DNA from 3 places in the Pseudomonas sp. RA_35y_Pfl2_P32 genome. Region 1 is predicted to be linked to each of the others. Evidence: riboswitches for the same ligand, from Rfam matches in the RefSeq annotation. Region 1 holds a riboswitch; each other region holds the start of a gene.

The links. Region 1 has a riboswitch for cobalamin ahead of AACY45_RS19845 (ABC transporter substrate-binding protein). Riboswitches for the same ligand answer to the same signal wherever they lie in the genome.
Region 2: it holds a riboswitch for cobalamin, as region 1 does, so the genes downstream of both, AACY45_RS05290 (TonB-dependent receptor plug domain-containing protein) here and AACY45_RS19845 (ABC transporter substrate-binding protein) in region 1, are expected to answer to the same signal.
Region 3: it holds a riboswitch for cobalamin, as region 1 does, so the genes downstream of both, cobO (cob(I)yrinic acid a,c-diamide adenosyltransferase) here and AACY45_RS19845 (ABC transporter substrate-binding protein) in region 1, are expected to answer to the same signal.

What each region holds. Positions count from the first base shown of each region.
Region 1 is NZ_CAXAQF010000019.1:119,786-129,679, reverse strand. It holds gene AACY45_RS19865 (carbohydrate ABC transporter permease) at 1-303, shown strand, start outside; gene AACY45_RS19860 (ABC transporter ATP-binding protein) at 331-1,476, shown strand; gene AACY45_RS19855 (glycoside hydrolase family 32 protein) at 1,473-2,975, shown strand; gene AACY45_RS19850 (LacI family DNA-binding transcriptional regulator) at 3,051-4,043, shown strand; cobalamin riboswitch at 4,097-4,287, shown strand; gene AACY45_RS19845 (ABC transporter substrate-binding protein) at 4,433-5,446, shown strand; gene AACY45_RS19840 (FecCD family ABC transporter permease) at 5,443-6,459, shown strand; gene AACY45_RS19835 (ABC transporter ATP-binding protein) at 6,456-7,247, shown strand; partial or broken gene AACY45_RS19830 (cation:proton antiporter domain-containing protein) at 7,348-7,812, shown strand; gene AACY45_RS19825 (Yip1 family protein) at 7,875-8,492, shown strand; gene AACY45_RS19820 (MliC family protein) at 9,390-9,894, shown strand, end outside.
Region 2 is NZ_CAXAQF010000004.1:62,836-72,729, forward strand. It holds gene AACY45_RS05285 (glutathione S-transferase) at 132-743, shown strand; cobalamin riboswitch at 863-1,067, shown strand; gene AACY45_RS05290 (TonB-dependent receptor plug domain-containing protein) at 1,273-3,138, shown strand; gene AACY45_RS05295 ((2Fe-2S) ferredoxin domain-containing protein) at 3,152-3,523, shown strand; partial or broken gene AACY45_RS05300 (ABC transporter substrate-binding protein) at 3,516-4,448, shown strand; gene AACY45_RS05305 (diguanylate cyclase) at 4,452-5,525, opposite strand; gene AACY45_RS05310 (flavin-containing monooxygenase) at 5,753-7,207, shown strand; gene AACY45_RS05315 (alpha/beta fold hydrolase) at 7,228-8,157, shown strand; gene hglS (2-oxoadipate dioxygenase/decarboxylase HglS) at 8,338-9,735, shown strand.
Region 3 is NZ_CAXAQF010000001.1:147,234-157,127, forward strand. It holds gene AACY45_RS00710 (AI-2E family transporter) at 1-144, shown strand, start outside; gene hda (DnaA regulatory inactivator Hda) at 291-995, shown strand; gene AACY45_RS00720 (C40 family peptidase) at 1,209-1,832, shown strand; gene AACY45_RS00725 (C40 family peptidase) at 2,065-2,598, shown strand; gene AACY45_RS00730 (O-methyltransferase) at 2,625-3,287, shown strand; gene AACY45_RS00735 (PQQ-dependent sugar dehydrogenase) at 3,297-4,610, opposite strand; cobalamin riboswitch at 4,719-4,955, shown strand; gene cobO (cob(I)yrinic acid a,c-diamide adenosyltransferase) at 5,037-5,648, shown strand; gene AACY45_RS00745 (cobyrinate a,c-diamide synthase) at 5,659-6,990, shown strand; gene bluB (5,6-dimethylbenzimidazole synthase) at 6,987-7,637, shown strand; gene cbiB (adenosylcobinamide-phosphate synthase CbiB) at 7,634-8,542, shown strand; gene cobD (threonine-phosphate decarboxylase CobD) at 8,535-9,536, shown strand; gene AACY45_RS00765 (cobyric acid synthase) at 9,524-9,894, shown strand, end outside.

The DNA of each region.
Region 1 (9,894 bases):
CCCTGGGTCACCCTCACCCGGGTGCTGTTGCCGTTGCTCTGGCCCGCACTGGTCACCACTGGCTTGTTGGCCTTCATCGCAGCCTGGAACGAGTTCCTGTTTGCCCTGACGTTCACCCTCACCGACACCCAACGCACGGTGCCGGTCGCCATCGCCCTGATTTCCGGTGGCAGCTCCCATGAATTGCCGTGGGGGCTGTTGATGGCCGCATCGGTGCTGGTCACCGTGCCACTGGTGATTCTGGTGCTGATCTTCCAGCGCCGAATCGTTTCCGGCCTCACTGCCGGCGCGCTAAAGGGTTGATGCCCAACAACTACAAGGAACAGCATCGTGATCAAGCTGAAACTGGACAACGTGAACAAACAATTGGGCGGCATGCGGATTCTGCGCGACGTCAGCCTGGAGATCGCCGCGGGTGAATTCGTGGTATTCGTGGGGCCGTCGGGCTGCGGAAAGTCGACCCTGCTGCGGCTGATTGCCGGACTTGAGTCAATCTGCGGCGGTGACATGCTGATCGACGGGCGACGGGTCAACGACCTGGAGCCTCGCGAGCGAGGCGTCGGCATGGTGTTTCAGTCGTATGCGCTGTACCCGCACATGAGCGTCTACGACAACATCAGCTTTGGCCTCAAGCTGGCCAAGACTGAAAAGAGCAGCCTGCGCGAGCGCGTGCTGAAAACAGCGCAGATCCTTCAATTGGACAAACTGCTGCAACGCAAGCCAAAAGAACTGTCTGGCGGGCAGCGTCAGCGCGTCGCAATGGGCAGAGCCATGGCCCGTGAACCGGACATTCTGTTGTTCGATGAGCCGCTCTCCAACCTGGATGCCTCCTTGCGGGTGCAGATGCGCAACGAAATCGCCCGCCTGCATGATCGACTCGGCTCGACCATGATCTACGTCACCCACGATCAAGTGGAGGCGATGACCCTGGCCGACAAAATTGTTGTGCTCAATGGCGGCCGCGTAGAACAAATCGGCTCACCGCGCGAACTCTATGAGCGCCCAGCGAGCCGCTTTGTCGCCGGTTTCCTTGGCTCACCCAGAATGAACTTCCTGGCGGCGCGCCTGCATACCCCGGGCACCATCAGCCTGGTCGACACCCCTGTTCTGGGGATGACCTCCCTGCCCTTCGACAGCGCGAACCTGGCAGCAGGCGCGGCGCTGAGCCTGGGCATTCGCCCGGAGCACATCTCGCTCAAAGCGGCGCAAGGCGCCGTTGGCATCGTCGTGACCGCGGTCGAGTACCTGGGCAGCGAAACCTATGTGCACCTGGAAACAGGTCAGGACGAGCCACTGATCTGTCGTTGTGAGGTCAGCGCCGGATGGCGCGCGGGCGATCGGGTCGAACTGCAACTGGAGATCGACAACCTGCACCTGTTCGACGATGACGGCACGGCCTTGGAGCGCCAACCGCAAGCCCGTGAAAACCAGCCCAATGACATCTCTGTGCACCCAGTCCGAGCTCGCGCCCTATGACCTTTTCTTCAAACAACATGAGCGATCCAATGCCTGATCAGCTTGACCTTGCGCAGCGTGCACTGAGCAACGGCCTGTCTCGTGTCATCCACGACTATCGACCTGGTTATCATATCGCCCCGCCGGCAGGCTGGATGAACGACCCTAACGGGGTCGTGTACTTTCGTGGCGAATATCACGTGTTCTATCAACATTACCCTTTCGAAGCGAAATGGGGCCCGATGTACTGGGGCCATGCCAAGAGTGCCGATCTGGTTCATTGGCAGCACCTGCCGATTGCGCTGGCACCCGGCGATGACTTCGATCGCGATGGGTGTTTTTCCGGTAGCGCTTTGGTGTACGGGGATACCCTGGCGCTGATCTACACCGGACACACCTGGCTGGGGGAAGTGGGTGACGAACGCTTTATCCGTCAAGTCCAGTGCCTGGCCACCAGCGTCGACGGCATCACGTTCACCAAGCAAGGCGTCGTCATCGAGACCGCACCGCAAGACGCGATCATGCACTTTCGTGACCCCAAGGTCTGGAAAGAGGATGGCTACTGGTACCTCATTGTCGGCGCACGCCTGGGCGATATGCCGCTGCTCCCGCTGTACCGCTCCACGGATTTGCACACGTGGGAGTTCCTCAACTATGTGTCTGGCGGCAGGGAGGGCGATGGCTATATGTGGGAGTGCCCGGATCTGTTCCGACTCAACGGACGCGATGTGCTGCTGTACTCCCCACAAGGCATGTCGCCCCAAGGTTACGAGCGGCTCAACAAGTACCAGACGGGTTACCGGGTGGGTCAACTCGACAACGAATGGAACTTCACTGGCGGCCCTTTTATCGAGCTGGATAACGGCCACGACTTCTATGCAGCGCAAACGCTCGTGGCCGCCGATGGTCGGCGCCTTGTGTGGGCCTGGCTCGACATGTGGGAAAGCCCGATGCCGAGCCAGGCCCATCACTGGTGCGGCATGCTCGGATTGCCGCGCGAACTTGAACTGAGCGCCGATCGCCTTTGCGTGTATCCGGCACGAGAGCTCACCGCGCTGCGCCAGACGCTGTTGCCAAGCACACCCTGGTGGGAGGCGGCGGGAACCCAGTGGGTAGCGGGCGTGAACGGCGATATGCTCGAAATCCATGTGCACCTGGATTTACTCGGCTGCACCGACGGCCATCTGGGAGTCGCCTTGCGCTGCAGCGAGGATGACCAGGAACAAACCTTGCTCTACTACGATGCGGCGTTGCAGCGGCTGGTACTTGACCGCAGTCGCTCAGGTGCGCAAGTCAGCGGCGAGCGCAGCGTGTCGATAGATCCGGCGCAAGGGTTACTGGCACTGCGTGTGTTCCTTGATCGCTCGTCCATTGAGGTGTTCGACGAAAACGGGCGCTTCAGCCTCAGCAGTCGCCTCTACCCGCAGCCCGGTAGCCTGGGCGTGAAGCTTCTGGCAAGCGGTAATGGCGGGCGTGTTTCGATTCCCCGGGCGTGGTCGCTCGCCTCGGGATGGCTGTGAGCAGCGTCATTCGAGTCGCGAGAAGCGCGGGCCATGTGTCATGATCCAGCGTCAACCTGACCGGTTTCGCCTCGCATGACTTCAGTGAAAGACGTTGCACAGCTGGCCGGCGTGTCCCTGATGACGGTTTCTCGAGCGCTCAATAATCCGGAGAAATTGAGCCCCGAAACCCTTCTGCGGGTGCGCCGCGCCATTGACGAACTGCAATTCGTACCGAGCCTGTCGGCGCGCAGAATTCGCGGTGACAACCTCCAGAGCCGAACCATCGGTGTGTTCGCACTGGACACCGCGACCACACCGTTCGCCGTCGAACTGCTGCTTTCCATCGAACAGACCGCGCAGCAAGCCGGCTGGAACGTCTTTATTCTCAACCTGCTGAGCAATCCGCCCACTGACCAGAACATCGACCTGATGCTATCGCACCGTCCCGACGGGTTGATCTTCAGTGCCATGGGCTTGCGCCAGGTGTGCATTCCCGAGCGATTGAAGAGCAAACCCCTGGTCCTCGCCAATTGCCTGGCTGATGACAGTCAACTGGTCAGCTATGTGCCCGACGACGAAATGGGCCAGTACCGGGCCGTCCACCACGCGTTGAGTCGCGGCTATAAGCGGCCGCTGTGTATCAATCTGCCAAAACAGAGTCTGGCCTGGGACCTCCGACAAAAAGGCATGCTGCGTGCCTGCCAGGCATTCGGACTGCCACCTGAGGCGCTCCTGCAATACGACCTTTCCGATCATGACGCCTACGGTGAAACGGCAGCCATCCTCGATCGGCACATTATTGAGGGTCGCCCCCAGTTCGACATTCTGATCTGTGGCAACGACCGTATCGCCTTTTGTGCCTATCAGCTGTTGTTGGGGCGTGGCCTGAAAATTCCCGGCGATGTCGCGGTGCTCGGCTACGACAACATGATCGGTATCGCGCAGTTGTTCATCCCGCCGCTGACCACAGTGCAACTGCCGTACTACGAGATCGGCCGCAAGGCTGCCCGGCACCTGATCGAGACCCTCGAGGCGTCGGGCGCCCAGCCCGTTGATTGTCCATTGGTGGTCAGGGCATCACTGTAGGAACGGGTTAAGGGCTGGCTTGAGAACATAGGTTCGCCTCCAACCCCATGATCGACTACCATGCCGCCGCCGGTTTCCACATGGAAATAATAGGGAATCCGTGATGCGCGCCGCGCATCAAACGGAACTGCCCCCGCAACTGTAGGTGCTGAGCCTGCTCCTGAACTGCCACTGGGATCCCCGGGAAGGCTGGAGCACGCTGTGACGCATCAGTCAGGAGACCTGCCGGCGCCGCAACAATCACTAACCGGCGGGGTGTCCGGGAGGGGCATCCTTGCGCGTGCGTCACTTTGGTGATCGACCCCTGCCCGGTTTCTCGGCAGCGCTCGTTGATGTGTTTCCAGGCCCGACACCCTTGCTCCGTGTACGGTTCGAATGGAGATTGCATCATGCTGCTGCCCCGCGTTGTCGCCCTCGCCACGGGCCTGGGTCTGTGTTCACTGGCCCAGGCTGCACCCACCCAGTACCCGCTGACGCTGCACAACTGTGGCAGCACACAGACCTTCGCCCACGCCCCGGCTCGGGCCGTGACGATTGGCCAGGCCGGCACCGAAATGCTCTTCGCCCTGGGGCTGGGTGACAAACTGGTGGGCACTTCCCTGTGGTTCAACGATGTGTTGCCCCAGTACCAGGCGCAAAACGCCGGGATCGAACGCCTGGCCGACAACGAACCGAGTTTCGAGTCAGTGATCGGCAAGCGCCCGGAACTGGTCGCCGTCGAACTGGAGTGGGTGGTTGGCCCGCAAGGGGTGGTGGCTACCCGCGAGCAGTTTGATGAGCTGAAGATGGCGACCTACCTGATGCCCTCGGACTGCGAGTCCAAGGACAACCTGGTGGGGGCCGACGGGACGCGCCTGGCGCCGTTCCAGATCGACAGCATCTATAAGAGCATCACCCAACTGGCAGAGATCTTTGATGTCCAGGAGCGCGCGCAGCAGCTCAACGCGCAACTCCAGGCCAGCCTGGCCACGTCCGTGGCCACGGTGCAGCACCAGGACCTGAAACACACCAGCGCGCTGGTCTGGTTTTCCAGTGCCAGTCTGGATATCGACCCCTATGTGGCCGGGCACAAGGGCATTCCCGACTTCATGCTCAGCACCCTGGGCGTGCGCAACGTGGTGGAGTCCGACGAAGAGTGGCCAAGCGTCGGCTGGGAAACCATCGCCAAGGCCAACCCGACCTTCCTGGTCATCGCCCGTATGGATCGCCGGCGTTTTCCGGCTGACGACTATCAAAAGAAGCTGGAATTCCTGCGCAGCGACCCGGTGACCCGCAACATGGACGCGGTCAAACACAACCGCATCATTATCCTCGACGCCATGGCCATGCAGGCCAGCGTGCGGATGTTCGACGGCCTGAAAACCCTGGCTAACGCCCTCAACCGCTACGATCTGGCGCAATGACGGCGATGTTACTGCGCACTTCCGTGGCACTGGCGACCCTACTGATCGCGCTGATTGCCGGCGTGGCGATCGGCGAAACCACCATCGAACCCACAGTGGTGTTTCAGGTGCTGGCCAACAAACTGTGGGCCGCCGGTTATGCCCTGGACCCCATCGACCAGGGCATCGTCTGGAGTTACCGCCTGCCCCGCGCACTGGTCGCCGCGGCGTGTGGTGCGGGCCTGGCGACCTGCGGGGTGATCCTGCAATCGCTGTTGCGCAACCCATTGGCCGATCCCTACCTGCTGGGGATTTCCGCGGGAGCGTCGACGGGCGCGGTGCTGGTGGCGTTGCTGGGCTTGGGCGCCGGGGCGATCTCGATGTCGGCCGGGGCGTTTGCCGGCGCGGTGCTGGCCTTTGCCGTGGTGGTGTTGCTCGGCCGTGCCAGCGGTGCACCGGACACGACCGGGCAGATCATCCTGGCCGGGATCGCCGGCTCACAACTGTTCAATGCCCTCACGGCGTTTTTGATCACCAAGTCAGCCAGCTCCGAACAGGCGCGCGGCATCATGTTCTGGTTGCTGGGCAATCTCAGTGGCGTGCGCTGGCCCTCCGTGGGGTTGGCCGTCCCGGTGGCGCTGGCCGGTCTGGCGGTGTGCCTGTGGCACCGCCGCGCGCTGGATGCCTTCACCTTTGGCGCCGACTCAGCGGCCTCCCTGGGCATTGCGGTGCGTCCCGTGCAGTTGTTGTTGATCAGCTGCGCCGCGTTGGTGACGGCGGTGATGGTCTCGATTGTCGGCTCCATCGGCTTCGTGGGCCTGGTCATTCCCCACGCCGCCAGGCTGTTGCTCGGGACGGGGCATGCCCGACTGCTGCCGGCCAGTGCATTGGGGGGAGCGGTGTTTCTGATTGCTGCCGATGTGCTGTCCCGCACGTTGATCAAGGGCCAGGTGATTCCGGTCGGTGTGGTCACGGCGCTGGTCGGGGCACCCGTGTTCGCATTGATCCTGGTGAGTCGGAGGAATGCCCGATGACGGCGGCTGTGTCTGTTACTCAGCCCTGTGTGCTGAGTTGTTCCGGTCTGGGCTTCGCCATTCGCGATGCGCAGTTGCTGCACGACATCCACCTGGCCATTCATCGCGGCGAGACCCTGGGCCTGGTGGGGCCCAACGGTTCCGGCAAGTCGACCCTGCTCAAGCTGCTGGCCGGCGTGCGTGCCCCAAGCCAGGGCGCCATCCACCTCAACGGCCAAGGCCTCAAGACCCTGTCGCGACGCACCATCGCGCAAACCCTGGCGGTGGTCGAGCAGCAGGCGGACACCCTGGATGCAATCAGCGTGTACGATGCGGTGGCCTTGGGCCGGACGCCCTGGCTGTCGGCCTTGAGCCCCTGGTCGGCGGCGGACACGGCGATCGTCGAGCAAGCGCTGCGTGACGTCGATGCGGCTCATCTGAGCAGCCGTACCTGGCGCAGCCTTTCCGGCGGCGAGCGCCAGCGCGTGCATATTGCCCGCTCCCTGGCGCAACGCCCGCAGATCCTGTTGCTGGACGAACCGACCAATCACCTGGATATCCAGCACCAACTGGCGATTCTGAACGTCGTTCACGCCTTGCCCGTGACCACGGTGATTGCCCTGCACGACCTCAACCAGGCCCTGGGCTGTGATCGTTTGGCGGTGCTCGAACGGGGGCGCCTGGTCGCCCTGGGCAAACCGCTTGAAGTCTTGACCCCTGAGCGCCTGCTGCACACCTTCGGGGTCCACGCGCACTACCTCACCGACCCCTTTGACGGCACGCAGATCCTGCGGTTGCGCGCCTCCTGACTCGCTCATGGGGTGCTGTGGCCCATGTCGCCGCGGGCAGCCTGACGGGCGGCAGCAGCGAAATGCTGGGGATGATGAAAAGAACGGCCTGCGTGTCTAACACGCGATCCACGGTGATCGGCAAGCGTTGGCGGACGGTCAGGTCGCAGCCGGCATCATGATGGGCGATATGTTGTCGTTCGGCAGCATCGTTGAGCGCGCCATGGAGGTGTTTCTGGTGACGCTGCTGGGCGTCGTACTGCTCACGCACTGGGACTGGCGCGCCCTGCCCGTGGCCCTGGCGCTATTTGTCGTGATTCGTCCCTTGGGCGTGCTGCTGATGCCCTGGGGTCACTTGCTCGACATGCGTCAGCGCCTGCTGGTGGGCTGGTTCGGTATTCGCGGGATCGGCAGCCTGTTTTACCTGTTCTACGCCCTCAACCACGGGCTCGATCCGCAGGTGGCGGTCGTGTCTACCCACTTCACCCTGTCGGTGGTGGCCTTGAGCATTTTGCTCCACGGCTTGAGCACCCAGCCGCTGTTGGTCGGTTACGAGCGCGACAAGGCTAAAAACTTGAAACCCTGACTGCTGCCTTGCATCCATACCTATAAGAGGCCGTTTTCGGCTGATGCCGACTGGAGGCAGTCATGAAACCCCATATCGTCAGACTCTTTACCCATCCGGACTTTGCCTGGACCGAAATCCGCAGCGAAGAAGAGCAACACCCCAGGCACTACCTGGCCCACCTGTTGCTGTTGGCGCTGTTGCCGACTCTGTGCCTGTTCATCGGCACCACCTGGGTCGGCTGGAGCCTGGCCGAAGATGAGACCGTGCGCCTGAGTTTCAACAGTGCCCTGCAACTGTGCCTGCTGATGTACGGGGCGATGGTGTTGGGCACGGCGTTGATGGGCGGGTTTATCCGCTGGATGTCCCGCGCCTTCGAAGCCCGGCCCAACCTCAACCAGTGCATCGGCTTTGCCGCCTACGTGGCGACCCCATTTTTTCTGTCCGGGATCAGCGCGCTCTACCCCAATCGCTGGCTGGCCATTAGCGCGCTGATGCTCGCCGGTGCCTACACCAGCTACCTGCTGTTTATCGGGCTGCCCAAGTTCATGCGCCTGAACCAGGACCGCGGCTTGCTGTACGCGGCGGCGGTCTGGGGCATTGGTCTGCTGGTGGTGGTGACCATCATGATCAGCATGATCCTGTTCTGGTTGAACGTATTGTCGCCGGAGTACATCCGCCCGGACCTGGTGCCGGGATAGTGGGATCAGCGCAAGCAATGGCACCCGTGGGAGCCAGCTCGCGATGGAGCCACTCCATTCAACATCGATGGCGCCTGCCCCACCGCCATCGCGAGCAGGCTCGCGCCCACAATGACATCCCACAGAAATACTCCAGCCAGGAAAAGCAGGTCGGCCGGTAGACCGCCTCGCCCGCCCTTACCACTCAACAGGCCGAGCGTTAGCTCGTCTGCCGCTTTTGATCTTGATCCACCCGCCCCATCGGCAGGCTGAGCGAAGGTATGCATCCGGGGATTGGCGCACAGCGCCGTTCGACACAGTCGAACCATCGCCAGGAGGTGCAGCACAGCAAACCGGAGGTCGATGCCCCCGGATGGATACCGTAGCGAAGGTACCCCGAGCCTTAGCGAGGGGCCGAACGTCAGGGGCAAAGACCTTTGGTTGCTGTGGGGCTTTCCAAAGTAACCCGCCGTCAGGGCGCAACCCTAAGCCGCCGTGACCGCAGCAACGGATATGCCCACAAAACCAAGATCAAAAGATCGCAGCCTTCGGCAGCTCCCACAGGTGTTACTCGCCATCCAGCGCATTGGGTCAGCAGGGAGTAGTCAGCATGAACAGGTCGACAGCGCAGGACGACCCGCGGAATGGCGGCGTCCGCCAGCGTCAGTGTCCACTTCAACGGCGCCCGCGCCCACTGTGTGGGGGCCAGCGGTGCGTATGTGCAGCCACCTGGGCAGCCGTGCGCCAGGCGGATTTGGCGACTACCTGAAAACCCTGGCACTCGAAGGCTGAGCCGGGCCCAGCGGCAGGCGGCGCTGTGGCAAGTTTTGCCCACTGACTTACACTGATAGACCCCTATCGCGGATCATGGCGCTCCCCGTTGCCTGGGCAGTACCTGATGATCTGAGTGAAGCCAGCATGAAAACGCTCACGACCCTGTGCACCACCCTCCTCGCTACCGGCGCTTGTGCGGTGAGCAGCCAGCGTGCCGAGGCTGACACCCTGTACAAAACCAGTTTTGATTGCGCCCCGGCCACCCTGGTGGTGGAAAAGCTGATCTGCCGCGATCCGCAACTGGCGCGGATGGACCTCGAACTGTACCGGCTGTATCGCCTGGCACTCACCGATGAACGCTCGGTGCCGCACCCGGACAAGGTCATGACCGACCAGCGCTTCTGGACCCTGGCCCGCAATCAGTGCGCCTCCACCGCCGAACCCAAGGCCTGCATCCGCCAGGCTTATGCCGAGCGGGCCCATCAGTTGCGCCAGGGCTCCGCCATCGTCCGGACCAAGGACCCGAGCCGGCTGACCGAAGGGCCACTGGCGTTTCATTGCAAGGGACTCGACGCACTGGTGGCTGCCACCTACTTCAAGGCCGGCCCGGACGTGCTCTACCTGCGCTGGGCCACGACCTCGATCACCC
Region 2 (9,894 bases), on a different contig from region 1:
TATAGCAAGAAATTCAATCCAACGGCTGTATATAGAAGACAAACGGCCATGGACACTCGACAGAAGTGTTCAAGGCCCGCCGTTTAGCGCTAGATTCAGGCCGCTGCCCCCCCCTTTCCAAGGAGCTGTACATGAAGCTGATCGGAATGCTCGATTCACCTTATGTAAGACGTGTCGCCATCAGCCTCAAGACCCTGGACATCCCGTTCGAGCACGCCTCGATTTCGGTATTCCGCGGTTTCGAGGCGTTCCAGGCCATCAACCCGGTGGTCAAGGCGCCCACGCTGGTGCTGGACGACGGCGAAGTGCTGATGGATTCGACCCTGATCATCGACTACCTGCAAGCCCTGAGCCCCCCGGGTAACAGCCTGATGCCGGTGTCCCTGGACCAGCGCCTGCGCTCCCTGCGGCTGATCGGCCTGGCATTGGCCGCGTGCGAGAAGTCGGTGCAGATCTATTACGAACGCAACCTGCGCCCCGCCGAGAAGCAACATGCGCCCTGGCTGGAGCGGGTCAGCGGGCAATTGCACGCAGCGTACTCGGCACTGGAGCAGGAACTGGCCAGGCAACCGCTGCCCATGGATGGCACCTTGCAACAGGACGGCATCACCCTCGCCGTGGCCTGGAGCTTCACCCTGCTGGTGGTGCCTGACCAGGTCGATGCCGCGCAGTTTCCACGGATCAGCGCCTTTGCCGCTTATGCCGAACAACAGCCAGCGTTTGTCGAGACCCCCATGACCTGAGGCCCTGCCTGATCTGGGCGCATGACGTGCCCGCGATGGCGTCCTTGAGATCGCCATCGCGCGCACGCCTGGCGCCTGCCGCTGACCTGGCTATTTGACGAACGGTCATCCGAGTGTTCAGATACCGCCCAGTTTCAGGTGCCTCATGCCGCCGTGCATGAGGTGAAACGGGAAACCGGTGCGCCCTTTTCAGGGTTAGTCCGGTGCTGCCCCCGCAACGGTAAGCGAGTGACGCGTTCGACAGACCACTGGGCCCACGGGCCTGGGAAGGTGAACGCCTCTAGCCTCGCAAGCCCGGAGACCGGCCTGGAATTTCTGTTTGGCAAACCTGCGGTGGGCGGGCATGGGCCAGTATTGGCGCGTGTCCGGTACTTTCTCCTGCGTGCTTCTGCGAAGATTTTTTTCGAGAAGACCAACAATGACTCAGATTCCAACTCCTTCCAGCCAGGACCGGCGTCCTGTGCGACTGTATGCCTGTGGCGCCCTGCTCTGCCTGATCAGCCCACCCGCAGTGGCCGATACCCCGGCCATGACCCTCGACCAGCAACTCGTCAGCGCACCCTCGGTGGAATCCACCACCGTCGCCGAAATGGCGCGCTTTGGCAGCAAGGTCGAGATCATCGACCGCGCCCAGATCGAACGCGCCGGCCCCGATGCCGACATCACCCGTGTGCTGCAGATGTCGGTGCCCGGCCTCTACGTCGCGCCGAAAAACGGCCCCTTCGACTACGCCAACTATTCGCTGCTGGGTGGGCGCAACGACGACACGCTGATCCTGCTCGATGGCGTGCGCCTGAACAACCGCCTGTACGGCGGGCTCTACCTCGACACCCTGCCAGCCAATGCCATCGAACGCATCGAAGTGCTCAAGGGCGGACAAAGCCTGCTGTTCGGCACCCAGGCCGTGGCCGGGGTGATCAACATCGTCACCCGCAGCGCCCAGACCCGCGAGACCTCCGGTGAAGTCAACATGGGCCTGGACAGTTTCATGGGCCGCAGTGGCGATGCGCGGGCCGAGCAGATTGTCAGCAACGGCTTTGGCGACCTTGGCTTGCTGGCCTACGTCAGCCACAACGTCTCCGACGGCTACCAGCCATTTCGCAGCAGTGACATGCGCAGCACCGCCACCGACCGCAAGCGCGGCTACGAAGTCAGCACCTTCGGCGCCAAGGCCACCCAGGCCTTCGGCGACGATTCGCGCCTGGAACTGTTCTACCAGTACAGCGACGCCAACCTGGACTTCGCCCGCCCCACCGACAACCGCCACACCACCAACGACCGCGTGCAACAGATCGCCACGGCCACCTTCGAACAGCAGGTCAATCAAGCCCTGAGCTACTTCGTCAAAAGCCACGTCAACGACTGGGACACCCGCTACACCCGGGTCTACAACCTCGATGGCGGCGGCACCCGGGTGCTCAATCACAACGACTATTGGGGCTTCACCGACTGGGGCCTGCAAGCCGAGGGCAAGGCCGAGCTGTCCGGTGGCCACGTGCTGGTGTTCGGCAGCGACAACCAATGGTTCAAGGGCCAGGACGATGTCATGGTCATCGACAACCAGCAGGCCGAAGCCCACGCGCTCTATACCCAACTGCGCCCGGTGATCGCCGCGCTGCCCGACTGGCACCCCAGCATCGGCGTACGCCAGGAGCACCTGAGCGGCGGTGAAAGCGCCACGGTCGGCATGCTGACCTCGCGCTACGACCTGACAGAGCACTGGGCGTTGCGGGGCCAGTTCGGCAGCGCCTACAAGCTGCCCAATGCCGAACAGTTGTACGTCAACGAACCCGGCGAGGAGATGGGCAACCCCAACCTCAAGGCCGAGAAAAGCCGCAACGCCGAACTGGGCCTGGATTACCGGGGCACTCTGCTGGACCGCGAATTCAGCGCCAGCATCACCGGCTTTCGCCGGGAAATCGACGACCTGATCGCCCTCGACGGCGACCAGTGGGTCAACGGTAACGGCGAGATCCTGGTGCGCGGTATCGAAGTCGACGGTCAATGGCAACTCAATGAACGCTGGCGCCTGCAAGGCGACGTGACCCGCAACCTGGTGGAGGGCCGCAACGGCGTGACCATCAGCAACATCCCCAGCTTCTTCGCCCGCTCGCGCCTGGGCTATGAGTCGGACAACCGCCGGTGGGGTGCCGGGGGCGCGCTGCGCTACATCCGCTCGGTGGTCAGTGCCAAGGACGTGGACTACGGCCACTACTCGGTGGTCGATGCCGACGCCCATCGCTACCTGGACAACGCCCGCCGCCACCGCCTGAGCCTGCTGGTGGAAAACCTGTTCGACCGCGACTACGCCACCAGCATGACCACCGGCAGCCCGTCCGTGGAGAACCTCGGCCGGCCGTTCACCACCGAGGTGCGTTACACCTACCGTTTCTGAGGGAGTGCCTGCCATGGAATATGACGTCAACGGCGTACCGAGCGACCCGGCCTGGTCGACTGTCCCGCCGCACGCCCGCCAGGTGTTCCTGTGCACCGGCCCGCGGTGTGTGGCCCGGGGTTCCCTGGCCTTATGGAAAACCCTGCGCCGGGAGTTGCTCAAGCACGACCGGATCGAAACACCCGGGGGCGTCCTGCTGACCCGCACCGCCTGCCAGTTCCCCTGCAACCTGGGGCCGGTCCTGACTGTTTATCCGGATGCTTGCTGGTACCGGGTGCGCGATGAGCAGGAGGTCAAGCAACTGGTGGACGGGCACCTGGTGGCGGGTGCGGTGGTCGCGCACTTGCTGATCGGCGCGCGTGCGGGAGGTCCGCCCGATGCTTAGGCGATTGCTGCTCAGTGCGTCGCTCTGTGCCCCGCTACCTGCACTGGCGCAGGCCTACGACAACTGCGCAACAACCCGGGTGATCTAGCAGGCACCGCAACGCATCATCGCGCTCAACCAGCACAGCGCCGACACCTTGCTGGCCCTGGGTGTCGGTCCGGCGCTGATCGGCGTGGCCTATATCGATGACGACGAGGGGGCAATCAAACAAGGTGCCTACCGCGGCATACCGCTCATCTCCAAGCGTTATCCCTCGGCCGAAGTGCTGTACACCCAGCGCGCCGACCTGGTGGTGGGTGGTTTTGCCTCGGCTTTTGCGCAACACCTGGGCTCACGGCCGATGCTGGCCCGCCAGGGCATTGCCAGTTACCTGTTGGAGTCCGCCTGCGACCAGCGCTCCCCGGACTTTTTCGCGCACATCCGCGCCGACCTGCGAACCCTCGGTGCGCTGCTGCAACGCCCGGAGCAGGCGCAACAACTGAGCGCCGCCCTCGACGCCGACCTGGCCCGGGCCGCAGCGGTGCACAGCGGTGCCAAACCGTTGTCGGTGTTTTACCTGGACAGCGAGGCGGACGGCCTGGACAGCGTCGGCAAACACGCCTTCGTCACGGCCCTGCTCAGCGCCGCCGGGGCACGCAATACCTTCGCCGAGGTCGACCTGGGCCGCCTGAGCGTGAGCCGCGAGACCCTGCTCGCCAGTGACCCCGACGTGCTGTTGCTGGCCGACGCCATCTGGTCCCCGGCCAGCCGCAAACGTCATCTGCTGCGCCACGACCCGGTGCTCTCGCAACTGCGGGCGGTGAAGGAAAACCGGATGCTCGACGTGCCATTCGCCCACCTGGTGCCAACGTTCGCCAGCGGGCGCGTGGCGCTGGAGTTGGCGCAGCGTTTAAAGGAAATGGGAGTTGAGGGCAGTAGACCGTAGCGGCTACACGATCCCCATCGCCACGCGCTGGACCAGTCCATCGGCGTGGCAGATGACTCGGTTGCGGCCGGTGGTCTTGGCGGCGTACAGCGCCAGGTCGGCGTCGCTGAGCCATTGCGTGGCGTCGCTGTGCATCGGGTTGAATGCCGCCAGGCCAATGCTCAGGCTGACTTTCAGGGCCGGGTTCTGTTCGTAGCCCAGGCCCGAGAACCGATCGCGCAGGGCGTCCATCGCCTGGACCGCATGGGCCAGCGGCACGTCGGGAAGAATCACGCAGAACTCGTCCCCGCCATAACGCCCCGCGACATCCGTGGCACGCAGGTTCTGCTTGAGGATCTTGCTCAACTGGCGCAGCACAATGTCCCCGGCGACATGCCCGTAGGTGTCGTTGATTGCCTTGAAATGATCGATGTCGATCAAGGCAATCGCCCCACCGGCCTGCTGGCGCTGGCAGCGCTGGAACTCGATTTCCAACGCATCTTTCCACGCCCCGTGGTTCAACAACCCGGTCAGGCTGTCGGTGCGACTGAGGGCCAGCAGTTCACGTTTGCTTTTGCCCAGGGCGTGGGTCTGGCGAAAGCAGATCCAACCCAGTGCCAGCGGGTAGAAGGTCAGCAACGGCAAGCAGGCGTACATCTGCAAGGAACTGGTCGGCGGGATAAAGGCCGGCCAGAACAACAACAGCCCGAGCCCCAGACCCAGCAGTTGGGCCACAAGACCGGCGAGCAGGAAACGCAAGCCGCCAATGGCCACGTTGTTCATGGCCATCATCGACAGCGTGGCGACGCTGGGTAGCGGGTTGAACTGGATGGCCGCCACCCAGAAACCGCCCATGAACGAGTCGATCAGCAGGTTGCGGTGTTCCGCGCGATAGGGCAGCGCCGAGCGGCGCGTCCACTGGTACGCCAGGTGCGGCCATACCAGGCCGTTGAACAGCATCAATGCCACCAGCCACACCGGCGGCTTGAGGGGCAGCAGCGCCGCACCTATGCACAACAGACCCAGTACCAGGCCGAGGGAGCGCGAGGTGTACAGCCTCCTGGCCATTGAAAGTCCCTTTCCTGCAACAGGTTGCATAGGGGGCCAAAGCTCCTCTTGGTACGGCAAATGGGAACCCTGCGACGGCTAGTCCCGCAGACGGCAACACATCGGAGTCTATCAGGGCAACGGCAAATAGCCATCACCGTCCAGCAGCCAGAAAAAGCCGACCTGGCGTACCCGGCGCCGAAAGATTGACTATAAATGAGGGGGACTCATCGCACCGCCGGCGCTCGTGGGCGGCGCAACGATAAACGAGGAGGAGCATGCACACCTATCAGGTACTGATCATCGGCAGCGGGTTTGGCGGCCAGTGTGCGGCGGTCAACCTGCTCAAGGCTGGCATCGACGATTTCCGCCTGCTGGAACGACGTGATTTTTTTGGCGGCACCTGGTGTCAGAACACCTACCCCGGCGCCGCCGTCGATGTGCCCTCCCCGCTCTACTCGCTGTCGTTCGCCTCCTGGCCCTGGACGCAGATGTTCGCCGAACAGGCCGAACTGCATCGCTACACCCAACACGTGGTCGAGCACTACCAACTGCGCGACAAGGTCGAGTTGCAGGCCGATGTCGAGCGGGTCGAATGGGACGACGACGCCCGGCAATGGCAGGTCTTCACCCGGGGCAAAGGCACCTTCCGGGCGCAATTCCTGATCAACGCCTCCGGGCCGCTGAGCCAACCGGTGATCCCGGCGTTCGACGGCCTGCAACGCTTTGCCGGCAAAACCTTTCACAGCAATGCCTGGGATCACAGCTACGACTACCGCAACAAGCGGGTCGCGATTGTCGGCAGCGGAGCCAGTGCGGCGCAGATCATTCCCAGCATTGCGCCGCAGGTGGCCCACTTGCATGTGTTCCAGCGCACCCCACACTGGGTACTGCCCCGCGCCGATCGCCGCTTCGGCCCTTTCCAGCGCTGGCTGCTGGGGCTCAAGCCGGCCTACACACTGCTGCGCTGGCTGATCTACTGGCAATTCGAAACCCGGGTGATCGCCTTCAAATACTCGAAAACCGCCCTCAAGCTGGTGCAGCGCCAGGCGCTCAATCATCTCAAGCGCCAGGTGCCGGACCCACGGTTTCGACAACAGCTCACACCGGACTTCACCATCGGCTGCAAGCGGGTGATTCTGTCCAGCACCCTGTACCCGGCGCTGACCCGCGCCAACGTCACGCTGCACGGCCGCGACCAAGGCATCGCCGCCCTGGACGAACGAGGCATCCGCACCCTGGACGGCCAGCACCTGGACCTCGACCTCATCGTCTGGGCCACCGGCTACGACGCCACCGACGGGGTGATCAACTATCCAGTGCTGGGTAAACACGGCACCCGCCTGAGCGACGTCTGGTCGCAGTACCCGCGGGCCTACCTGGGCACCAGTCTGCCGGACTTTCCCAACCTGTTTATCGTCACCGGCCCCAACACCGGCATCGGCCACACCTCGGCACTGTTCATCATCGAGTCGCAGATGAACTACATCCTCGACTGCATTCGCACCCTCAAGGCGCAGGGCCTGCGCAGCATTGAAGTACGCAAGGAAGCCGAAAGCGCCTATACCCAAATGATCCACCAACAGATGCAGCGCACCGTGTGGAAATCCGGTGGCTGCCACAGTTGGTATCAAAGCAAGAGCGGTCACGTGATCGCCATGTTTCCCGGATTCAGCTTCAGCTACCACCAACTGACGCGCCGGCTGAAACCGGGCGACCACATCCTGTCCTGACGTGTACTGGGGAGAACGCGATGGTAATTGTGCTGATCCTTGCCCTGCTGCTGGCCTACTGGACCTGGCGAACCTGGCCGCGCATCGGCCACCTGCTGTACGACGCCAGCACGGCGCTGGAGGCGCGCCTGTATCGCCTGGAAAAAATCACCATGCCGATTGCCGAAATGGGCATGGTCACCTATCAGGGCGGGCCGGACACGCCGGACCGGACTCTCCTGATGCTCCACGGCTACAGCGCCGACAAGACCATCTGGCTGCGCTTCGCCCGGCATTTTGTCGACGACTGCCGGGTGATCATCCCCGACCAGGCCGGCCATGGCGAAACCGGGTTCAAGGCCGGCGGCGGCTATGACATTGCGATCCAGGCCGAACGCATGATCCAGTTGCTGGATGCCTGCGGGATCGGCAAGGTCCACCTGATCGGCAACTCCATGGGCGGCTACGTCGCCGCGTGGCTGGCGGCCGCCCACCCGGGCCGAGTCGCGTCTCTCACGCTGATCGACCCCGCGGGCCTGAGCTCGCCCGAGCCCAGCGACATGGAGCGGCTGCTGGCCGCTGGCACGAACCCGTTCCTGATCCACTCACCCGCCGACTTCAAGCGGTTCTACGGCATGACCATGGCGTCCCCGCCCTGGGTCCCGGGCGTGGTGCTGGCGGCCATCGCCGAACGTTACCAGGACCGGCGCGATGAGCTGGCGGAGATCTTCGAGGACTTTCACGCCAGCCAGCCGATCGGCTCCCGGCTGGCGCAGATCCACGCCCCCACTCTGCTGCTGTGGGGGCGTGAAGACCGCTTGCTGCATGTCAGCAGCGCCCACGTCTGGGCCAAGGGCATCGCCGGCGCCCGCCTGGAAATCTGGGACGGTATTGGCCATATGCCGATGGTCGAGCGCCCCGCGCAGACGGCAGCCTTGTATCGGCAGTTTCTTGAGCGCCCGCGGCGTTAGCCCGACGCCTGGTGACAGTCGAAAAACTACTGATCCGCAAAGGCAACAGCCAGAGAAGCCATAACGACCTGTGCAGCAGTCGTTTGCAGAATGAAGTTCGGAAGAAACTTCGTTTGCAAGCCCTGCCAGCGCCGAACAGAATCGGCCTACTTCACTGTCACTGCGCCGGGATTCCTATTCATGAGCAACCAGAACGTCGTCAGCCCTGACCTGATCCGCCAACGCTTCTCGCGGGCAATGTCGGACATGTACCGCGAAGAAGTGCCGCTGTACGGCGCCTTGATGGAGCTGGTCGCCCAGACCAACGCCCAGGTGCTGGAGCAGGATCCGGCCATCGCCCGGCAACTGCGCGCTACGGGCGAAATCGACCGCCTGGACCTGGAGCGCCATGGCGCGATCCGCGTTGGCAGCGTCGGCGAACTGACCACCCTGTGCCGGTTGTTTGCGGTGATGGGCATGGAACCGGTGGGCTATTACGACCTCACCCCGGCCGGGGTGCCGGTGCATTCCACGGCGTTTCGCGCGGTGCATGAAAGTGCCCTGCAGATCAGCCCGTTTCGCGTGTTCACCTCGCTGCTGCGCCTGGAACTGATCGCCGACCCCGAACTGCGTGCCTTTGCCGAGTCGGTGCTGGCCCGGCGTTCGATCTTCACGCCCCAGGCCCTGCAACTGATCGCCCTGGCCGAACAGCAAGGCGGTCTCGACGAGGTTCAGGCCGACGCGTTTGTCGAACAGGCGCTGGAAACCTTCCGCTGGCACCACCACGCCACCGTCACCGCCGCGCAGTACCAGCAACTGAGTGCCCAGCACCGGCTGGTCGCCGACGTGGTGGCGTTCAAGGGCCCGCACATCAACCACCTGACTCCGCGCACCCTGGACATCGACATCGTGCAGGCGCAGATGCCCAAGCATGGCATCACCCCTAAAGCCGTCATCGAAGGCCCGCCCCGTCGCCAGTGCCCGATCCTGCTGCGCCAGACCAGTTTCAAGGCACTGGATGAAGCCATCGCCTTCACCGACCAGCAGCAGGCCAGTGGCAGCCACAGCGCGCGCTTCGGTGAAATCGAGCAGCGCGGCGCGGCCCTGACGCCTCAAGGCCGCGCCCTGTACGACCGGCTACTGAATGCCGCCCGCGACGAACTCCAGGACTTCCCCAACGAAGCCAACGCCGAACGCTACAACCGCCTGATGCACCAGCACTTCGAAGCGTTCCCGGACAGCTACGCCGCCCTGCGCGAACAAGACCTGGCCTACTTCCGTTACTTCGTCACCGAACACGGCCGTGCGGCCCCTGCCGATGCGCTCAAGGGCCTGAGCCTGGACGCTCTGCTGCAGGCGGGTTTCCTGCGGTTCGAGCCGCTGGTGTACGAGGATTTCCTGCCGGTCAGCGCCGCCGGAATCTTCCAGTCGAACCTGGGCGACGCCGCACAGACCCACTATGCGCAGCACTCCAACCAGGCCGCGTTCGAACAGGCACTGGGGCGCTCGACCATCGATGAACTGGGGTTGTATGCGCAAACGCAGCAGCGTTCGATTGAAGCGTGTTACGCGGCGTTGAAACTACCCGCGCGCAACTGAGGGGCGAACATTCAAAAATGTTGTACCTCTGAATGTTGTTTGTCGAACTGTGTAGAGAGGAGTTCGCCCAAAGTCATGGCCTGGCAATCCTTGCACTGGTAAAGAGCCATGACACTGGGCGAACGTGGCGAATTTTAATGCAGGTTGGCAGATATGTCC
Region 3 (9,894 bases), on a different contig from region 1:
CTGGCCGGCGGCGAGCTGTTCGGCTTTACCGGGATCCTGCTGGCGTTGCCGGTGGCGGCGGTGATCATGGTGCTGGTGCGTCACGTGCAAGATTTGTACAAGGATTCGGGAATGTACAGCGGGGTCCAGGGGCCCGAGGCGTGAGCGCGTCTGGCCCGATACTGGCAAGTTAACGCAAACCTTTGATTTTGCTTATGGTCTGTTGCATTGTGCGGCTGGCTTCACGGGTATAAACTTTGCAAACTTTACACAGAGGCCACTAACGGTTCCTTTGGAACTGTTCAGTCAGCATGAAACCGATTCAGCTGCCCCTAGGTGTGCGTCTGCGTGATGACGCCACCTTTATCAATTACTACCCTGGCGCCAACGCCGCTGCACTCGGCTATGTCGAACGCCTGTGCGAAGCCGACGCCGGCTGGACCGAAAGCCTGATCTATCTGTGGGGCAAGGACGGCGTAGGGCGTACGCACTTGCTGCAGGCGGCGTGCCTGCGCTTCGAGCAGTTGGGCGAGCCGGCGGTGTACCTGCCGTTGGCCGAGTTGCTGGACCGGGGTATTGAAATCCTCGACAACCTCGAACAGTACGAACTGGTGTGCCTGGATGACCTGCAGGCGGTCGCCGGCCGGGCGGACTGGGAAGAGGCGCTGTTCCACCTGTTCAATCGCCTGCGTGACAGTGGCCGGCGTTTGCTGATCGCGGCGTCGACTTCGCCGCGGGAATTGCCGGTCAAGCTGGCTGACCTCAAATCCCGTTTGACCCTGGCGTTGATTTTCCAGATGCGGCCGCTGTCCGATGAGGACAAGTTGCGCGCCCTGCAACTGCGTGCCTCGCGCCGTGGTCTGCACCTGACCGACGAAGTCGGGCATTTTATCCTGACTCGCGGTACCCGCAGCATGAGTGCCCTGTTCGAGCTGCTTGAGCGCCTCGACCAGGCGTCCCTGCAGGCTCAGCGCAAGCTGACCATTCCCTTCCTCAAAGAAACCCTGGGCTGGTAAAACCGCGGCCTGCAGCGCGTTTCGGCAAATTTCAGGCGCCAGAAAACCCGCAGACGAACGGCGTTCGAGATGCGTGCAGATTTAAAATGGACTTAAGCGCTTAGATGACAGGGCGAAACCGCAAAGTCACATTTAAATCGATTGAATTTGCAAATGAGGATGATAGAAGGCATAGTCTCGGCTTCTTTACACAATTCAGCCACGGTCGTGCCCATGCTAAAGCGCTTCGCACCCCTCGTGCCTCTCGCACTCGTCACCCTGTTGTTTGGTTGCGCTGCACACTCCCCAGTGTCCCAGCAAGAGCCCCAGCAACAGGTCAAGCACTCTGTTACCGCACAGTCTTCCGCTGTTTCCCAGGAAGAACTGGCAACCGAAAAAGAGCTGGCCGCATTTGCGGGCCGCAAGCCTTACCAGATGCCGGTTCTGGCCGACAGCATCCTCGAACGTGGCATGTCCCTGATCGGTACTCGTTACCGTTTTGGCGGTACCTCTGAAGCCGGTTTCGATTGCAGCGGCTTCATCGGCTATCTGTTCCGTGAGGAAGCGGGCATGAACCTGCCGCGCTCCACCCGCGAAATGATCAACGTTGATGCTCCGCTGGTTTCGCGCAGCAAGCTGGAACCGGGCGACCTGCTGTTCTTCGCCACCAACGGTCGTCGCGGGCGTGTCAGCCACGCCGGGATCTACCTGGGTGACAACCAGTTCATCCACTCCAGCAGCAGCCGCAGCGGCGGTGTCCGGGTCGATAGCCTGGGCGACAGCTACTGGAGCAAGACCTTCATCGAAGCCAAGCGCGCCCTCGCCATGGCTCCGACCACGGTCACTGCCCGCAAGTAAGCGGGCAGGCTGGCAAGGGCGCTCCAGGCGAGCGCCAGCCAGCGGAAAAATCCCTTCCTCGGCAATACCCCTCCTTTTTGTAGTGCAAACTTAAAGTCTTACTTGAAGTTTGGCGCGTAGCCGCTAGAATCCTGATCTATTGTTGATCAACTAACCGCGTAAGCCCTGCTTACGCGGTTTTGTTTTCAGCCTCCCGGCAGAGACAGCCGTAGCCAGATCAGGATGTTCGGTAATGACGATGTCGGCCCGCCTTGCACTCGTGTTCTGTGTCGCGCTGCTCAGCGCCTGTGCCAGTCGCACGCCACCGCCGGCCAAAGTGGTCCGCGCGCCGATTTTCGCGCCTACCCAGAATTTTTCCCCGGCTGTTGAAGACGTGCTGTTCCGCGCCCTGGGCCTGGTGGGAACCCCTTATCGCTGGGGCGGTAATACACCGGATTCGGGATTTGATTGCAGTGGCTTGATTGGCTATGTCTACCGGGACGCAGCCGGTATTTCCCTGCCGCGCACCACCGGCGAAATGATCGGCATGCAGGCCCCGAGCGTCGGCAAAGAAGCCCTGCAGACCGGGGATGTGATTTTCTTCGCCACCAACGGCGGTTCACGGGTCAGTCACGCCGGTATCTACGTCGGCGAAGGGCGCTTCGTGCATGCCCCGGCCACCGGTGGTACGGTCAAGCTCGACAGCTTGTCCAAAGCCTATTGGCAAAAAGCCTACCTGAGCGCCAAGCGCGTACTGCAACCCGAGCATTTGGCGCGCAATCCCTAGCTCACAATGGGTTGGCAGAGGTGGTGATGACCGCGCGTACGCTCAATCTCGACGATGCCCTGTATCAGTACCTGCTCGACGTCTCGCTGCGCGAAACGCCGCTGCAACGTCGTCTGCGTGACGAAACCCAGGCGCTGCCCCTGGCGCGTTGGCAGGTGGCGCCGGAGCAAGGCCAGTTCCTGGCGTTGCTGGTCAAGCTCACGGGCGCGCGCCGAATTATAGAAGTGGGAACCTTCACCGGTTACAGCGCCCTGTGCATGGCGGCGGCCTTGCCGGACGACGGTCAACTGATCTGCTGCGACATCCTCGGTGACTACAACGCCACGGCGCGCCGCTACTGGCAGGAAGCCGGCCTCAGCGAGCGCATCGAGCTGCGCCTGGCACCGGCGTTGCAGACCCTGGCGCAACTAGAGCAGCACGGTCAGGGTGGTCGTTTCGACTTGATATTCATCGATGCCGACAAGGCCAACTATCCGGCCTACCTGGAAAGTGCCCTGCGCCTGTTGCGCAGTGGCGGGCTGGCGGTCTTCGACAACACCCTGTGGAGTGGCCGAGTCCTGGAGCTCCAGCCCGAGAGCGCCGACACCCGCGCCATCCAGGCACTCAACCTGGCCTTGAAGGATGATCCGCGGGTCGACCTGTCGTTATTGCCCCTGGGGGATGGCCTGACGCTGTGCCGCAAACGCTAGGCGCTGAAGTTACTGGCGCGCGGACACCCGCCACACTTTGTTGCCCACGTCGTCGGCCACCAGCAAGCTCCCCTGTCGATCGATCACCACCCCCACCGGCCGGCCCATGGCCTCTTCGTCCTGATTGAGGAAGCCGCTCAGCACATCCACCGGCTGCCCGCTCGGTTTGCCGGCACTGAAGGGCACGAAGATCACCTTATAGCCGCTGTGCGGTTTGCGGTTCCACGAGCCATGCTGGCCGATAAACGCGCCTTCGGTGAACGGCGCAGGCAACGTGCTGCCTTCGGCGAAGGTCAGGCCCAGGGAGGCGGTGTGTGGACCCACCGCGTAGTCCGGGGAAATGGCCTTGGCCACCAAGTCCGGGTCTTGCGGGCTGACGCGGACATCGACGTGCTGGCCGTAGTAACTGAAGGGCCAGCCATAAACGCCGCCGTCCTTGACCGAGGTGATGTAGTCCGGCACCAGGTCGCTGCCGATCTCGTCCCGTTCGTTGACCGCCGTCCACAGTTTGCCCGAGCTTGGCTCCCAGGCCAGGCCATTGGGGTTGCGCAGGCCCGAGGCGAAAATCCGCTGACGGCCGGTGGCGCGATCCACCTCCCAGATGGCGGCGCGGCCCTGCTCCTGCTCCAGGCCGTTTTCCCCGACATTGCTGTTGGAGCCCACTGTGACATACAGCTTGCTGCCGTCCTGGCTGGCGACGACGTTTTTGGTCCAGTGGTGATTCAGCGTGCCACCGGGCAGGTCGATGACTTTCATCGGTTTGCTGGTGATCGAGGTTTGCCCCTCGACATAGTTAAAGCGCAGCAAACGATCGGTGTCGGCGACGTACAAGTCGTTGCCCACCAGGGTCATGCCGAACGGTGAGTTGAGGTTTTCGATAAAGCGGGTGCGGGTTTCGGCCACGCCATCGTGGTTGCTGTCGCGTAGCAGGGTGATGCGGTTGGCGCTTGGCACCGTGGCGCCAGCGCGGGCCATGACCTTGCCCATGACCCAGCCACGGATGCCTTTGGCATCGTCGGGTTTGGGCGGTGCATTGGTTTCGGCGACCAACACATCGCCGTTGGGCAGTACGTAGAGCCAGCGTGGATGCTCCAGGCCTTCGGCAAAAGCAGCCACCTGGGTGCCGGGCGCGGCGGTCGGTTTGGCGCCATGGGCCCAGCCGACGGCAGGGGCGATGTTGACGGTGGGAATCAGGGTTTTGTTGGGTTCAGGCAACTTGGGCGAAGGCCCGGTGCCGTCCTCGACCCTGAGGGTCGAGGTTTCTGTGCAGGCAGCCAGGCCGGCGGCCAGGGCGATGACAGCGACGAGGCGGGACTTGGACATGCGGCTCTCCCTTTGAATGCACCAGTTAATGCATAGAGGAGCCAGCAGGGTCTTAGGTTCAATCCATCAGGTGCGGCTTTAATTGACGCTCCACCCCCAACCCACTAACCTTCGCGACTTGTTTCAGGTGCTCGGTGACCTCAGGGTCGATCGAGTGAAACAGGGAAGCCGGTGAGCACGCGTGCCATGACAGGACGAGTGACGATCCCGGCGCTGCCCCCGCAACGGTAAATGAGTGAAAACGACGCTTTGAGCCACTGTATCGGTGTCCGATATGGGAAGGCGCGTCGTCCGGCCAGCGCGCCACTCATGAGCCCGGAGACCGGCCTGATCCATCCAGCGGCATCACGGTGGGCGATGCCAGGCTTCTTGCCGTCTATTTCTATGCCTGCCCGCCGTTATCCAGCCTCAACGGAGAGCTCCCCCATGACTGATTCCCCTGATCGTGACGAACGCCACCTGGCGCGCATGCAGCGCAAAAAAGCCGTGATCGATGAACGTATTGCCAACTCGCCCAACGAATGTGGCCTGCTGCTGGTGCTGACCGGCAACGGCAAAGGCAAGAGCAGTTCGGCGTTCGGCATGCTCGCCCGCGCCATGGGCCATGGCATGCAGTGCGGTGTGGTGCAGTTCATCAAGGGCCGCAACAGCACGGGTGAGGAGCTGTTCTTCCGGCGCTTCCCGCAGCAAGTGCGGTTTCATGTGATGGGCGAGGGCTTCACCTGGGAAACCCAGGACCGCCAGCGCGATATCGCCGCTGCCGAGGCCGCCTGGCAGGTGTCCCGCGAGTTGCTGCGCGACCCGGCCATCGGCCTGGTGGTGCTCGATGAGCTGAACATCGCCCTCAAGCATGGCTACCTTGATCTCGATCAAGTGCTCAGCGACTTGCAAGCCCGCCCGCCGATGCAACACGTGGTAGTCACCGGCCGCGGCGCCAAAGAACAAATGATCGAACTGGCGGACACCGTCACCGAAATGGGCGTGATCAAGCATGCGTTCCAGGCCGGGATCAAGGCGCAAAAAGGCGTCGAGCTGTGAGCCTCCTTTCATGACTGGCAGTCGTTTTTGCCCGGCGGTCCTGATCGCCGCACCAGCCTCCGGCCAGGGCAAGACCACCGTCACCGCTGCCCTGGCCCGTTTGCACCGCAATCAGGGGCGCAAGGTCCGGGTGTTCAAGTGTGGCCCGGATTTTCTCGACCCGATGATTCTCGAACGCGCCAGTGGCCAGCCGGTGTATCAACTGGACATGTGGATGGTCGGCGAGCAGGAAAGTCGCCGCCTGTTGTGGGAAGCCGCCGCCGAGGCTGACCTGATCCTGATCGAAGGGGTCATGGGCCTGTTCGACGGCACCCCGTCCAGCGCCGACCTGGCGCGCCACTTCGGCGTGCCGGTGCTGGGGGTAATCGACGGCACCGCCATGGCCCAGACCTTTGGTGCACTGGCATTGGGCCTGGCGCGTTATCAGCCGGACCTGCCATTTGCCGGTGTGCTGGCCAACCGGGTGGGCACCCTGCGCCATGCTCAGTTGCTCGAAGGCAGTCTCACCGAAGGCTTGCGTTGGTATGGCGCGTTGTCCCGGGAAACCGGGATCGAATTGCCGAGCCGGCACCTGGGCCTGGTGCAAGCCAGTGAGCTGAACGACCTGGACCTGCGCCTCGATGCCGCCGCCGAGGCCCTGGCCAGCAGTTGCCAGGTGGCCTTGCCGCCTGCGGTGGAATTTGCCGCGCCCGACGTGAACCCCGCCGAGCCCCTGCTGGCCGGTGTGCGCATTGCCGTGGCCCGGGATGAAGCCTTTGCGTTCACCTATGGCGCGAGCCTGGACTTGCTGCGCGCGATGGGCGCGCAGTTGCATTTCTTCTCACCGATCCGCGACCGCCAGTTGCCTGAGGCCGATAGCCTGTACCTGCCGGGGGGCTACCCGGAATTGCACCACGTGGCCTTGGCGCGCAACACCGCGATGCTCGACGCCATCCGTGCCCATCATGCCGCCGGCAAGCCGCTGCTCGCCGAGTGTGGCGGCATGCTGTATCTGCTGGACTCCCTGACCGACGTTGATGGCAACCGTGCCGAACTGGTGGGGTTGCTGGCAGGCGCTGCAGTGATGCAAAAACGCCTGGCGGCGCTGGCGCTGCAAGCGGTCGAGCTGCCGGAAGGCGCGTTGCGTGGGCACACCTACCACCATTCCCTGACCAGCACCGAACTGACCCCGATTGCCCGCGGCCTGAGCCCGAACGGTGGGCGGGGCGCGGAGGTGGTTTATCGTGAGGGGCGACTGACGGCTTCTTATGTGCACTTTTATTTTCCGTCCAATCCCAGCGCTGTAGCCGCGTTGTTTGCGCCAGACCCTGTGAGAGCGAGCTTGCTCGCGAACGGCTCATGACCGACAACGCCTTTACCGAAACCGAGCGCGCAGCGGTCTACCGCGCCATCGCCGAGCGCCGCGACATGCGCCATTTCAGCGGTGGCACGGTGGAGCCTGAGCTGCTGCGCCGTTTGCTGGAAGCTGCGCATCAGGCGCCCAGTGTCGGCCTGATGCAGCCATGGCGCTTCATTCGCATCAGCGACCGCACTTTGCGCGGGCAGCTCCAGGCGTTGGTGGAGGAAGAACGCATTCGCACCGCCGAAGCCCTCGGCGAGCGCAGCGATGAGTTCATGAAACTCAAGGTCGAAGGCATCAACGATTGCGCCGAAGTGCTGGTCGCCGCATTGATGGACGATCGCGAGCGGCATATTTTCGGCCGCCGCACCTTGCCGGAAATGGACATGGCTTCGTTGTCCTGCGCGATCCAGAACCTCTGGCTGGCGTCACGCGCCGAAGGCCTGGGCATGGGCTGGGTCTCGCTGTTCGAGCCCCGGGCGCTGGCTGATCTGTTGCAATTGCCAGCCGGCGCCAAACCCGTGGCGATTCTCTGCCTGGGCCCGGTCAAGGCGTTTTATCCGGCGCCAATGCTGGCCCTCGAAGGCTGGGCGCACGTGCGTCCGCTGCATGAACTGCTGTACGAAAATGTCTGGGGAGTGAGTCAATGAGCGTGGCGTTGTTGAGTGTCGCTGCCGTTGCGCTGGATGCGCTGCTGGGCGAACCCAAGCGCTGGCATCCGCTGGTGGCGTTCGGTCGTTTTGCCGGGCGCATCGAGCAGCGTTTCAATTCAGCCGGCCGTGGCTGGCGCAGTCATGGGGTGACCGCGTGGGTGCTGGCCGTGGTGCCGCTGACCCTGGTGGCCACGGCGTTGTCCTGGCTGCCCTACCTCGGCTGGATCGTCGAGATCCTCGCCCTGTATTGCGCCTTGGGCTTGCGCAGCCTCGGGGAGCACGTCGAGCCGGTGGCCCAGGCGCTGCGCAGCAATGACCTGGACGAAGCACGCACCCGCGTCAGTTACCTGGTCAGCCGCCAGACCAGTGAGCTGGACGCCAACGAAGTGGCTCGCGCGGCCACCGAGTCGGTCCTGGAAAATGGCAGCGATGCGGTGTTTGCCGCGTTGTTCTGGTTCGCCGTGGCCGGTGCGCCCGGGGTGGTGCTGTATCGCCTGAGCAATACCCTGGATGCCATGTGGGGCTATCGCAACGAGCGTTTCGAGCGTTTCGGCTGGGCGGCGGCGAAAATCGATGACGTGCTCAACTACATTCCCGCACGCCTGGTGGCCCTGACCTACGCGGTGCTCGGCAAGACCCGGCTGGCCCTCAAGTGCTGGCGCACCCAGGGACCGACCTGGGACAGCCCGAATGCGGGGCCGGTGATGGCTGCCGGGGCGGGCGCACTGGGCGTCGAGTTGGGTGGGGCGGCGATCTATCATGGCGAACTGCACCAGCGTCCGCCCTTGGGTGAAGGCGTGCCGGCGGACGCCAGCGCCATCGACCGTGGCTGGCTGCTGGTCCAGCGCGGGGTATGGTTATGGCTGCTGATCCTCTGTGTGGGGGCTGAGTTTTATGCTTGAGCACGGTGGCCGCCTGCGCAAGGCGGCGTTGCACTACGGGATTGCCGAAGCGGACTGGCTCGACCTCTCCAGCGGGCTGGCACCTTGGCCGTGGGAAATCCCGCCGATTCCCGCCAGGGCCTGGGCCCGCTTGCCGGAAACCGAGGACGGCCTGGAACAGGCTGCCCGGCAATACTATGGCGCGACGCAGGTGCTGCCCGTCGCCGGTTCGCAGATGGCCATCCAGTTGCTGCCGCGCTTGCGGCGGGCCGGCAAGGTCGGCGTACTGTCGCCCTGTTACGCCGAACACGCCGAAGCCTGGCGGCGTAACGGCTATATCGTGCGCGAGGTGCTGGAGCAGGAGGTGGAGTTTTTCATCGACAACCTCGACGTGCTGGTGGTGGTCAACCCCAACAACCCCACGGGCCTGAGCCTGACCCCGGAGCGCCTGCTCGACTGGCATGCCCGTCTGGCCCAGAGAGGCGGCTGGCTGGTGGTGGATGAAGCGTTCATGGACAACACCCCGCACCTGAGCCTGGCGTCTTTTACCCATCAGGTCGGGCTGATCGTGTTGCGCTCCTTCGGCAAGTTCTTCGGCCTGGCCGGCGTGCGCCTGGGGTTTGTCCTGGCCGAACGGCGGCTGCTCAATCTGCTTGCCGAGCAGGTGGGGCCCTGGGCAGTTGCCGGGCCGACGCGGGTGCTGGGGCAAGCCTGCCTGCTCGACAGCGAAGGTCACCGCCGCCAGCGCGAGCGCAGCGAAGAGGCGAGCGAACGCCTGGTCGAACTGCTGAAGCGGCATGGCTTCAAGCCTCAGGGCGGTTGTGCGCTGTTTCAGTGGTTGAGCACCGAACGTGCCGAGCACCTGTATGAATTCATGGCGCGCCAGGGCATCTTGCTGCGCCTGTTCAGCCACAACAGCAGCCTGCGCTTCGGCTTGCCGGCCGACGAAACCGACTGGTTGCGCCTGGAGCGTGCCTTTGTCGCCTATGCCAAGGAAACTCCATGCCAACGTTGATGGTACAAGGCACCACGTCCGATGCCGGCAAAAGCACCCTGGTGACGGCGCTCTGCCGTTGGGCGACGCGCCAGGGGGTGTCGGTGGTGCCGTTCAAACCGCAGAACATGGCGCTCAACAGCGCGGTCACCGCCGACGGCGGCGAAATCGGCCGGGCCCAGGCGGTGCAGGCCCAGGCCGCCCATCTCGAACCCCACACCGACATGAACCCGGTGCTGCTCAAGCCCAATAGCGATACCGGCGCCCAAGTGATCATTCACGGGCGCGCGGTGACCAGCATGAATGCCGTCGCCTACCACGACTACAAGGCCATCGCCATGCAGGCGGTGCTCGCCTCGCACCAACGCCTGAGCGCGGC